2 regions of the Paenibacillus sp. P36 genome follow, and region 1 is predicted to be linked to the other one. Evidence: riboswitches for the same ligand, from Rfam matches in the RefSeq annotation. Region 1 holds a riboswitch; the other holds the start of a gene.

Evidence for each region. Region 1 has a riboswitch for ZMP and ZTP ahead of rpiB (ribose 5-phosphate isomerase B). Riboswitches for the same ligand answer to the same signal wherever they lie in the genome.
Region 2: it holds a riboswitch for ZMP and ZTP, as region 1 does, so the genes downstream of both, ACKTT9_RS21480 (GNAT family N-acetyltransferase) here and rpiB (ribose 5-phosphate isomerase B) in region 1, are expected to answer to the same signal.

What each region holds. Positions count from the first base shown of each region.
Region 1 covers NZ_AP038372.1:46,447-51,593, reverse strand. Annotated here, with positions in the region: gene ACKTT9_RS00230 (MFS transporter) at 1-853, shown strand, start outside; gene glyA (serine hydroxymethyltransferase) at 913-2,163, opposite strand; gene ACKTT9_RS00220 (TIGR01440 family protein) at 2,206-2,811, opposite strand; gene rpiB (ribose 5-phosphate isomerase B) at 2,823-3,281, opposite strand; ZMP/ZTP riboswitch at 3,385-3,465, opposite strand; gene ACKTT9_RS00210 (low molecular weight protein arginine phosphatase) at 3,523-4,125, opposite strand; gene ACKTT9_RS00205 (manganese efflux pump MntP family protein) at 4,201-4,761, opposite strand; gene ACKTT9_RS00200 (L-threonylcarbamoyladenylate synthase) at 4,826-5,147, opposite strand, start outside.
Region 2 covers NZ_AP038372.1:4,774,925-4,780,071, reverse strand. Annotated here, with positions in the region: gene ACKTT9_RS21495 (DUF2441 domain-containing protein) at 1-236, shown strand, start outside; gene ACKTT9_RS21490 (alpha/beta hydrolase) at 324-1,283, shown strand; gene ACKTT9_RS21485 (CBO0543 family protein) at 1,367-1,867, shown strand; ZMP/ZTP riboswitch at 1,940-2,019, shown strand; gene ACKTT9_RS21480 (GNAT family N-acetyltransferase) at 2,069-3,145, shown strand; gene ACKTT9_RS21475 (Gfo/Idh/MocA family protein) at 3,220-4,317, shown strand; gene ACKTT9_RS21470 (class I SAM-dependent methyltransferase) at 4,436-5,147, shown strand, end outside.

The sequences.
Region 1 (5,147 bases):
GATAAATTATTGGTCAAACAACCTGGCCATTTCCATTGCGGGGATGATCGGCGGTTTCTTCTTTAGCGACTATCTCTTTGAGCTTTTATTCGTTGCTAGCGGAATGTCACTTGTTGCGCTGCTGGTGACAGCCTTTTTCATGACAGAAACGATGCCGGTCGAGGTGACTAGCGTGGAGGAAGAGGCGCACCCTTCTAAACGTATCTCGATGTATCACCGTTATAAAGAGGTGCTGAGCGACCGCAGATTCCTCATTTATCTAATCTCAAGTGTGCTTATCGTTTCCGTAGAAATGAATTTAAACGGATATATCGGCATCCGGCTCGCTCAGGATATCCATCACACCCCTTGGTTTCCCGGCATGTCCGCCACCATCGACGGTCTGCCTCTTGTCGGCGTTCTACGCACAGAGAATACACTCGCCGTCGTGCTGCTTTCCCTCTTTGTTGGGCGGCTGCTCAAAGGAAATTCCGACACCAGGATGATGTTGTTCGCCATGTTTCTGAACGTAGCCGGCTATACATATCTTGTATTCGGCAGCCAACCAATCATGCTTATGCTGCTAATGCTCGTTGCCACCATAGGTGAGCTGACCTATGTGCCTTTAAAACAATCGCTGCTTGTACAGCTTGTCCCCGACCACGCCCGCAGCTCCTATATGGCGCTCAGCAGCATGACGAATCGCGTTGCCATTATGCTTAGCGGACTAAACATGATCATCGGCGGTTTTCTGCCATCCGGAGCCATGGCGCTGTTTATTCTGCTAACCGGCGTCGCGGGAATTGGCTTGCTGGCGTCCATACTGCCGAGCCTGAAGGAAGCCGAGCAGAAGGTGCGTCATGCAGTAGTATAAAAAAAGGGCTGCTTCAAAAGGTCATTAAAGACCCTTTGAGGCAGCCCTTTCTATTTTGATTAGTAAGTTAAACCTGCGTACAACGGATATTGCGCCGTCAAATCTTTCACCATGCCGCGAGCTTTCTCAAGAACAGCCTCATCTTTCGGGCTTTTCAATGTAATTGCAATCACTTTCGCGATTGTTTGCATCGCTTCTACGCCCATGCCGCGGGATGTTACAGCCGGTGTGCCCAAACGGATACCGCTTGTGATGAACGGGCTTGTTGGATCGAAAGGAATCGCGTTTTTGTTCGCTGTGATACCAATCTCGTCAAGTACGTGCTCAGCATCTTTACCTGTGATGTTCAGGTTGCGCAGATCAACCAGCATCAAGTGGTTATCTGTACCGCCGGAAACAAGGTTAATGCCTTCAGCTGTCAGTGCAGTCGCCAATGCTTGCGCGTTGTCGATGACGTTTTGACCGTAAGTTTTGAATTCCGGTTGCAGAGCTTCACCGAAGGAAACGGCTTTTGCAGCAATCGTATGCATCAAAGGACCGCCTTGGGAACCAGGGAATACAGCTTTATCAATCGCAGCTGCCCAAGCTTTGCGCGTAAGAATCATACCGCCGCGAGGACCGCGAAGCGTTTTGTGCGTTGTAGTTGTAACGAAATGTGCATGCGGCACTGGGTTCGGGTGCAAACCAGCAGCAACTAGACCGGCAATATGCGCCATGTCAACGAAGAACAATGCGCCTACATCGTTAGCGATGGATGCCAATGCTTCGAAATCAATTGTGCGCGGGTAAGCACTTGCGCCAGCAACTAACATGCGAGGCTTATGTTTGAAAGCCGCTTTACGAACATCGTCGTAGTCGATGCGGAAGTCTTTTTCACTTACACCGTAAGCCACGAAGTTGTAAAGAATACCGGAAGCATTAACAGGGCTGCCGTGTGTTAAGTGACCACCGTGTGCCAGGTTCATCCCCAGAACAGTGTCACCAGGGTTAAGAGCTGCCAAGTAAACAGCCATATTCGCTTGTGCACCAGAGTGCGGTTGAACGTTCGCATGTTCAGCTCCGAAAAGCTCTTTCGCGCGGTCGCGAGCGATATCTTCTACGATGTCTACGTATTCGCAGCCGCCGTAGTATCTTTTGCCCGGGTAACCTTCTGCGTATTTGTTAGTCAGTACTGTACCCATCGCTTCAAGCACAGCTTGGCTGACGATGTTTTCAGAAGCGATAAGCTCAATTTTGTCGCGTTGACGACCAAGTTCTAGGTTCATAGCTTCTACGATTTTTGGATCTTGTTTACTTAGAAAGTTTGTCATATGGAATTCCTCCTAAAAGATAATTTATATCTATAAGTTAACCTAGCAATCCGCATCTGGCGCGGCTTGCTGATAGAGCTGCTCGGCAGCCTCAGGTGTGTAGACAGCTCTTGTTCCGCCAATCAATTTAGGCCGTGTAAAGGCCATGGTCACATAAGCATGACCCATATTCCGCACGGGCGGCCGTGCAGGCACAGCAACCCGCCGCAAATGCATCCCGATCAGCGTACTGCCAATATCGATCCCGGCATGCGCTTGAATCGTCTCGACGACTACAGGCTTCGCGAAGTGACGGTATGCGTAGGAGGCCATTGAACCGCCGGCTTTTGGCACAGGAATCACCGACACTGGCTCAAGCTGAGGGGAGATCGCGAAGAGATCTTCCTCAATGACAAGCGCGCGGTTCAAATGTTCGCAGCACTGAAAAGCCAAGTGCAAGCCGAACTCGCGGCTAATGCGCTGCGCCGCTTCAAAAATCGGCCGAGCTGCATCCAGTGTCCCCGACGTCCCAATCCGATGACCGAGAATCTCACTCGTGCTTGTACCAATGACCAGAATGTGACCTGGCCGTAGATTGCCCACCTTTACCAACTCGCGAAGATTTGCTTCCAAATCTTCTGCAATCGTGTGAAGTATGGAATTTGTCATGGTGGCCACCCTTATGGATGAATCGCGAAGCGATCTTCGATGCTTTGCACCTTGTTAATGCGGTTCTGGTGACGGACACCTTGGGAAAATTCTGTTTCCAGCCAAATTTTCACGATTTCCTCGGCAACACCCGGTCCGATGACACGCTCGCCTAAAGCAAGTACATTCGTATCATTGTGCTCCCGTGTGGCTTTAGCAGAAAATAGATCATGAACCAGCGCGCAACGGATGCCTGGAACCTTATTCGCAGCGATCGACATCCCGATGCCTGTTCCACAGATCAGAATTCCTTTGTCGGCTTCCCCGGAAACCACATCTTCACAAACCTTGAGCGCATAATCCGGATAATCAACGGAATCTGCACAGCTGCATCCATAATCTATGACCTGATGGCCCAAGGATTCAATAAAAGGAATAATAACATCTTTCAAACGATAGCCTGCATGATCCGCACCTAACGCAATTTTCATGGATAGAACGCTCCTTTGCTTGTTCGAATTCGACCCTTCTATTATATCCCAAAGTCCACCAGAAAACGAAAAAAAGAGCGGACACGCTAGAAATAGCGCGTTGCTCTTTTGCCCAGGCGACCGGCCGTATAGCTCAATGCTCCATTGTGGTTACTCCCACTCGTCGCCAGTTACATTGAGTCTTGCTTGATGAATCCATCTTATCGCATTATGCACGAGGTGTAAAGATGTCTTTCGCAAATCATTTCCCAGACTGCGAATCCTCTTTCCGCTCGCGCAGCTTCTTAACCAATTTATCTAAACTCCCGCTGATTTCATTCGCTGTTTGCCGGTAAACCTCTATAGGGCCTCCGAACGGGTCAGAAATATCGTAATCCGGGATGGCATCTTCCAACAGATAAATCCGATTTCGTTCTTCAACGGTTACTGTTTGTGAAAGAGCCTGCTTAAGCTGAAGCTCCGTGACCAACTTCTCTCTCTCCTCAATCGCTTGAAGGATACGCTGATCGTCCTCTACATATTCTTTGAGTGTAAAAATTTTATCAATCGCGCCCGGATACCGCTGGATAACCGAACGTTTATGCCCCATCGTCATCGTCAAAATGAGATCCGCCCACTTCACCTCAGACTCCTGAATCGCTAGTGAACGAATGGGCTCTTTGAACCCTGCCTCCTGCAGCAGTGTCGCACTATTTCGGGAGATCGGAGCGCCCGTCATTGCGGATACGCCAGCTGAACGAACTTCTGCCGCAAGTCCTTCTTGGTGCACCCTGATACGCAGCAAACCTTCGGCTAATGGACTGCGGCACGTATTTCCTGTACAGACAAATAGAATTCGCAACATGAGATCCTCCTCAGAGTTTTGCGTAGCAAAACTTTCTTCGTAAACATAGGCAGAGCCTGCTCCGCCTCCATTGTATCATAGCAAAAACTTGATCCCAAACGCGAGCAGAATTAGCCCGCCAAACGCTTCACCATACTCGCCAACCCAGCCGTTCACCCGTCTGCCAACCAATAAACCAGCTACAGAGAGCAGCGCGCCGAACAAACCAAATACAAGCACGGTTAACAGGATATCCGTCGCAAACATGCCTAAGGATACACCTACTGAGAACGAATCTATGCTTACACTAAGCGCAAAAATCGTAAGCCCCCATAAAGATCTATGATCAAAAGAGGTTGCTTCCTCTCCGCGGATCGAACTATACACCATATGGGAGCCCAAAAGGATGAGCAAACATCCGCCGGCTGCAGTGGCCACATTGCCAAGCAGAAGCGAAACATATTGTCCCATAAATATGCCCATTAACGGCATAATGATATGAAAAATACCAATCACCATGCTAATTTTAAAAATATCCAACAAGCGAATTCCCTTCATGCCGATACCTATTCCTAAGGAAAAAGCATCCAGACCCAAGGCTATCGCCATGATGAATATGGTGATGATCTGCCCAAATTCAACGCCAGTTACGAGCATAAGTGCTGTCCCCCTTGTCCGCTTTCTTAACCAAGATATGCGGACAAACTGGGAATCATGCTAGCTAAACACGTACTAGCCGGTGACCGGCTGCCTTGCGCAGACGGTTCATAATGGCCTGACCAATCCCCGTTTCCGGGCAGCCTTCTGCAGCAATATACTGAATCCCTTGCTGATCAAATTGCCTTAATGCAGCATACAGCCCCTGAGCAATCTTATCCGGTTCCGCTAACGAGCCGCAGGCAATGACCAAATCAGCTTCAAATAGAGAAGCCCTTTCCTCAAAAGTAAGGACCCCCGTCGATTCCCCTCGCTTTTTAGCGGCTTGAATGTCGCGCTGAATCCATTCAACCACTGCTTCAGCATTGTCTCCAGATACAATATGC
Region 2 (5,147 bases), 4.0 Mb from region 1:
AAAGTATTTTTGAATCCTATCATCGGAAAGTTTTGCAAATCGTTAAGCTTCGGGTTAATGGAAGTTACTTTGAGGGCGATGGAAATCTATTGCCTAAGGAGGATGCGATCCCTTTTTCCTTAAAAATTGAACAAGCTAGAGAATACTGGAAGGGGAATGTGAGCAACGAACTTCCGGAGCTTTTGATTAATGGAAAAATTGAAGTAATTGAAATAATAGATGAGTTCACCGCTTAAGGATTTACAAACAAACAGATTAATTTCCCCTCAAATTGGTTAATAAATTGGGACCATAAATGAAGCCAAATGAAAGGTGGTTCCAAAATGAAGAAGAAGATCGTACTTGAACAAGCTGCTCAAGATTTCGTTGAAGCTACAGCAAATCCACCATTTCTCTTTGATTTAGGACCAAAGAAAGGAAGGGAAGCTGTTGACGAAGTTCAAGACGGCCCCATAACAAAGCCGCCTGTTGACGTGGAGAATGTAACCATTCCGGGAGGGCCCAAAGGGGACATCTCTCTAACCATTTTTCGTCCACAAAACATTTCAGGTTCTCTACCTGTGATTCTCTACACCCACGGCGCTGGCTGGGTCTTCGGAAATGTCCATACGCATGACCGATTAATTCGAGAATTAGCGGTAGGGTCTCAGTCCGCGGTTGTTTTTACAAACTATAGCCTGTCGCCGGAAGCCAGATACCCTGTTGCGATTGAGGAAGTATTTACCGCGCTCAAATGGGTTGCCGAACATGGCAAAGAAAAGGGATTGCATCCAGACCATATTACAGTTGCAGGGGATAGTGTCGGTGGTAACATGAGTGCTGCCATTACCTTAATGGCCAAGGAGCGCGGTGGCCCTCAGATCCGCAAGCAGGTGCTCTTTTATCCAGTCACTGATGCATCGTTTGAGACGGACTCATATAAAGATTTTTCAACAGGATATTTCCTTCGCCAGGATGCTATGAAATGGTTCTGGGACCAATATACAACTGATCCAGGAGAAAGAGCGGAAATAACCGCCTCACCATTAAGAGCTTGCATAGAACAACTGAAAGGCCTTCCCGAAGCACTTGTCATTACGGCTGAAGCAGATGTACTAAGGGATGAAGGAGAAGCCTATGCGAATAAACTGAGAGAAGCCGGGGTTCGGGTAACAGCTGTTCGCTTCCAAGGCACTATCCATGATTTCGTTATGCTCAACGACTTAGCGGATACAGCTGCAGCTAGAGGGGCTATTCTGCTTGCAAATGCATGGATTCGCGAAAGGGAGAGAACCGCATTATAATCGGGCGTGCAGGAAATCTGAATACCTATAATTGGATCAGGGGACTATAAAAGTTAAACGATGCAATGTTATGGGGTATTCGGATGATTTTCATTGCTATGGCTGTTATATCTGTCCTTTCGGCATGGCGTTGGGGAGACTGGAGAAATTGGCAAAAATATCATGCAACAATGTTATATTTCTTGCTTGGAGACGTATTTTATGTTCTGCTGACTAAAGATTACCCGCTATGGCAGCACCAACCCAAGCCGCCAATTGATAGTACGATAGGGACTGAAATATGCTGTTTGGTTGCATTTGCAGCTACAACGCTGATATTTCTTGGTTTATACCCCAAAGGAATTGCAAAGGCAGCATTATGGATAGGATTATGGGTCGTCATATATTCCCTCATTGAGGTCATCTACATATTTACAGGAGCGATCAAACATTTTCATGGCTGGACCATGCTGTATTCCGTCGTGTTCAATATCATCACGTTCCCAATGCTTCGTTTACATTTTAGTCGCCCAATACTTACGTATGCGATTTCCATACTATTCGCTATTGGATTATTAGTCATATTCAAAGTTCCAATTCAATGATCGGTTTGGCTGAAAATAATCTTTTTATTCATCTAGACGGCTTTATTTTTCCTTTGTATAATAAAGGGAAATTATGGTATGCGTAACTGGCGAAACGTAGAGGACTACGGGGGAGCGCATATGGCATATAGCCGATCGCCTGGGCAGAGCGTTTGATCCATTGGGTCAAGTGCTCTTTTTATTTCTGAGGAGATGATGTCGATGAAGAGGACAAGGCATGTCGGAGTTGTGCTGTACGATAAGGTAGATACATTGGATTTTACCGGTCCACATGATGTTTTTGGGGTAGCTGGATACTTGGGCAGTCATTTCCAGGTCTTTACAGTAGCCGAAAAGGAAACCCCGATGACAACCGTTAGCGGCATCACGATCACGCCACAATTTAGTTTTGATACTTGCCCTGCCATTGATATTCTCATCGTGCCTGGAGGGTGGGGAGCTCGCACAGAAATAAACAATGTACGACTGATCAATTGGTTGCGTGAGGCGGCTAACAACGCTGAAATTGTTCTTTCAATATGTACTGGAGCCCTGCTGCTGGCGAAAGCGGATTTATTGGAGGGGCTTCGCGTGACAACGAATCGGATGGCGTACGACCTTTTACAAGGCATGCTTTCTCCTGGTACGACGGTTGTGAAGAATGTTCGCTATGTTGATAACGGAAGAATTGTCATGTCCGGCGGTGTAACTACAGGGTTCGATGCGGCGTTACATGTTGTAGCCAGGTTGTCCGGTGAAGCATTGGCGATGGAAACGGCAGCACGGTTGGAGTACCGCTGGCAGAGCAAACTGGACATTCGCAGAGCAGAGCTGGCAGATGCAGAGTCGGTGCGAGAGCTTTTGGTACATGCCGCCAGGTGGATTGAGCGGACGCAGGGCTTTATACAGTGGCGCGAGGAGAGGTTTTCACAATCGTATGTGTTGGATTTGATTCAACAGGATGAGTTTTTTGTGGCGCACATGGATGGAGTGCCCGTCGGCTGCTTTTCCATTCAATGGAGGGACGAAGAGATCTGGAGAGATCAGCACCATGAAAATGCTGGCTATGTACACCGATTGGCGGTCTCTCGGGACTATCCAGGCATGGGCATTGGCACGCGGTTGCTTAATTGGGCGGAAAGCTATATCAAAGAACAAGGGAAATCTTGGATACGCCTTGATTGTATGGCTGATAACGCGGCACTAAATAGATATTATACTCGTGAAGGATTTGCGTTTTGTGGACGGTATGAAGCGCAAGGATGGGCCGCGCACTTGTATGAACGGCAGATCCTTTAGTAAAATAAAATCTAGCAAAACATGTAACTTTCCTATTATCTTAGTGGCATTTAACGAAAGCGAGGAGAACGGTCATGTCATTAATCGAATTCGGTATTGTCGGCAGAGGGTGGAGAGCCGATTTTTATTTGCGGATTGCCAAAGCGCTGCCTAAGCATTTCGCCGTCCGGGCGATGCTAGTCCGTGACGAGGAACGCGGCAAGGAGATTGAAAAGGAGTGGGGTGTGAAAACCTATCGGGATATGGATTCTTTCGCTTCAAGCGGCTCACTTCAGTTCGCGGTCGTATGCGTTCCATGGGAGGCAGCGCCCGTCTGCACACTGGAACTGGCCGAGCGGGGAATTCCCGTATTGACAGAGACGCCTCCAGCTAAGGACATTCCCACCATGATCGACTTGTACGAATCGCTGAAAAAGCTGAAAGGACGCGTACAGGTAGCTGAACAATACTTGTATCAGCCGATGCATGCTGCGCGCATTGCTTTTGTGAGATCCGGCAAACTTGGCGATATTTCTCAAGCGCAAGTCTCAGCTGCGCACGGTTATCATGGAATCAGTTTGATACGAAAGCTGCTTGGCATTGATTTCGAGAATGCCGTCATCCGGGGACAGAGATTTACGTCGAATCTAGTGAAAGGACCTGGGCGTAATGGACCTCCCGAAAGTGAAATCATGGCTGATTCTGTCCAGGATATCGTTACTCTTTCCTTCGGAAATAAGCTGGCACTTTTTGATTTTACGGGAGATCAGTATTTTTCTTGGGTTCGCAAAAATCGTATACTCGTTCGTGGAAACCGCGGAGAATTAACAGACGAAACGTTCCGGTATCTACGGGATTTCAAAACACCGATATACGGTGATCTTCGAAGAATTGATACTGGCCATAACGGGAACCTTGAAGGCTATTATCACCGAGGCATTACAGCTAATGATGAATGGGTATATGAAAATCCATTTGTTCCCAGCCGATTATCTGACGATGAGCTTGCTATCGCTACGAGTTTAAATAAGATGGCGGACTATCTACAAGGTGGGCCGGAATGCTATGGGTTGGAAGAGGCCATGCAGGATCATTATTTATCTATAATGATGCAGGCGGCCATCGAGTCGGGAGAAGAGTTAACGACAACAACGCAGCCTTGGGCGCAAGGCGGTGTAAATGCTTCCTCCTAAATGAACAACTATTAGGAAGTAAGAACAGGCATATTTGAACGAGCTACCCGTATATCTTTGTTTTAATACAAGCTGGCTGCTGCCAGCACAAGACAGGACGTCAGAGGAGCGAGACGCTATGACTGATTATACGGAACGGAACCGCGAACACTGGAACACCCGTACAGCTGTCAATGCCGCAAGATACGATATCGCCGGGTTTAAGGCAGGCAAGATTACCTTGACCCCAATCGAACGAGCGGAACTCGGCGATGTTTCTTCTAAGACGCTACTACACCTTCAGTGTCACTTTGGTTTAGATACGCTCTCCTGGGCTCGTCTAGGAGCACAAGTTACTGGGGTAGATTTCTCCGAGGATGCGATTGCACTCGCCGAACGCTTGACCAAGGAAACGGGGTTAGATGCGCGTTTTCTCTGCTCGGACATTTACAAACTGCCTGAAGTGCTCGAGGATAAGTTCGATATCGTTTTTACATCGGGTGGTGTCTTGTTTTGGCTCTCAGATCTTGATCGGTGGGCGAAGATTATCGCGCATTTCCTCAAACCTGGCGGGATATTGTACTTACAGGAGGAGCATCCGTTTCTCAATGTCTTTGATGATGCTGCCGATGTGACCGAATTGCTCACACGCTATCCTTACTTTCACACGGAAGAGCCCCTTCGAATCGAGGGAATTGTTCCACATTCTGATCCAGCGGCCAATCAGCAGGGGGTTGAATATGTCTGGAGCTACAGTTTCAGCAATATAGTGAATGCCTTGATTGCTGCCGACCTGCGATTGGATTATCTCCATGAGTTTCCGTATGGGAACAACCAACGATTCCCTTTCA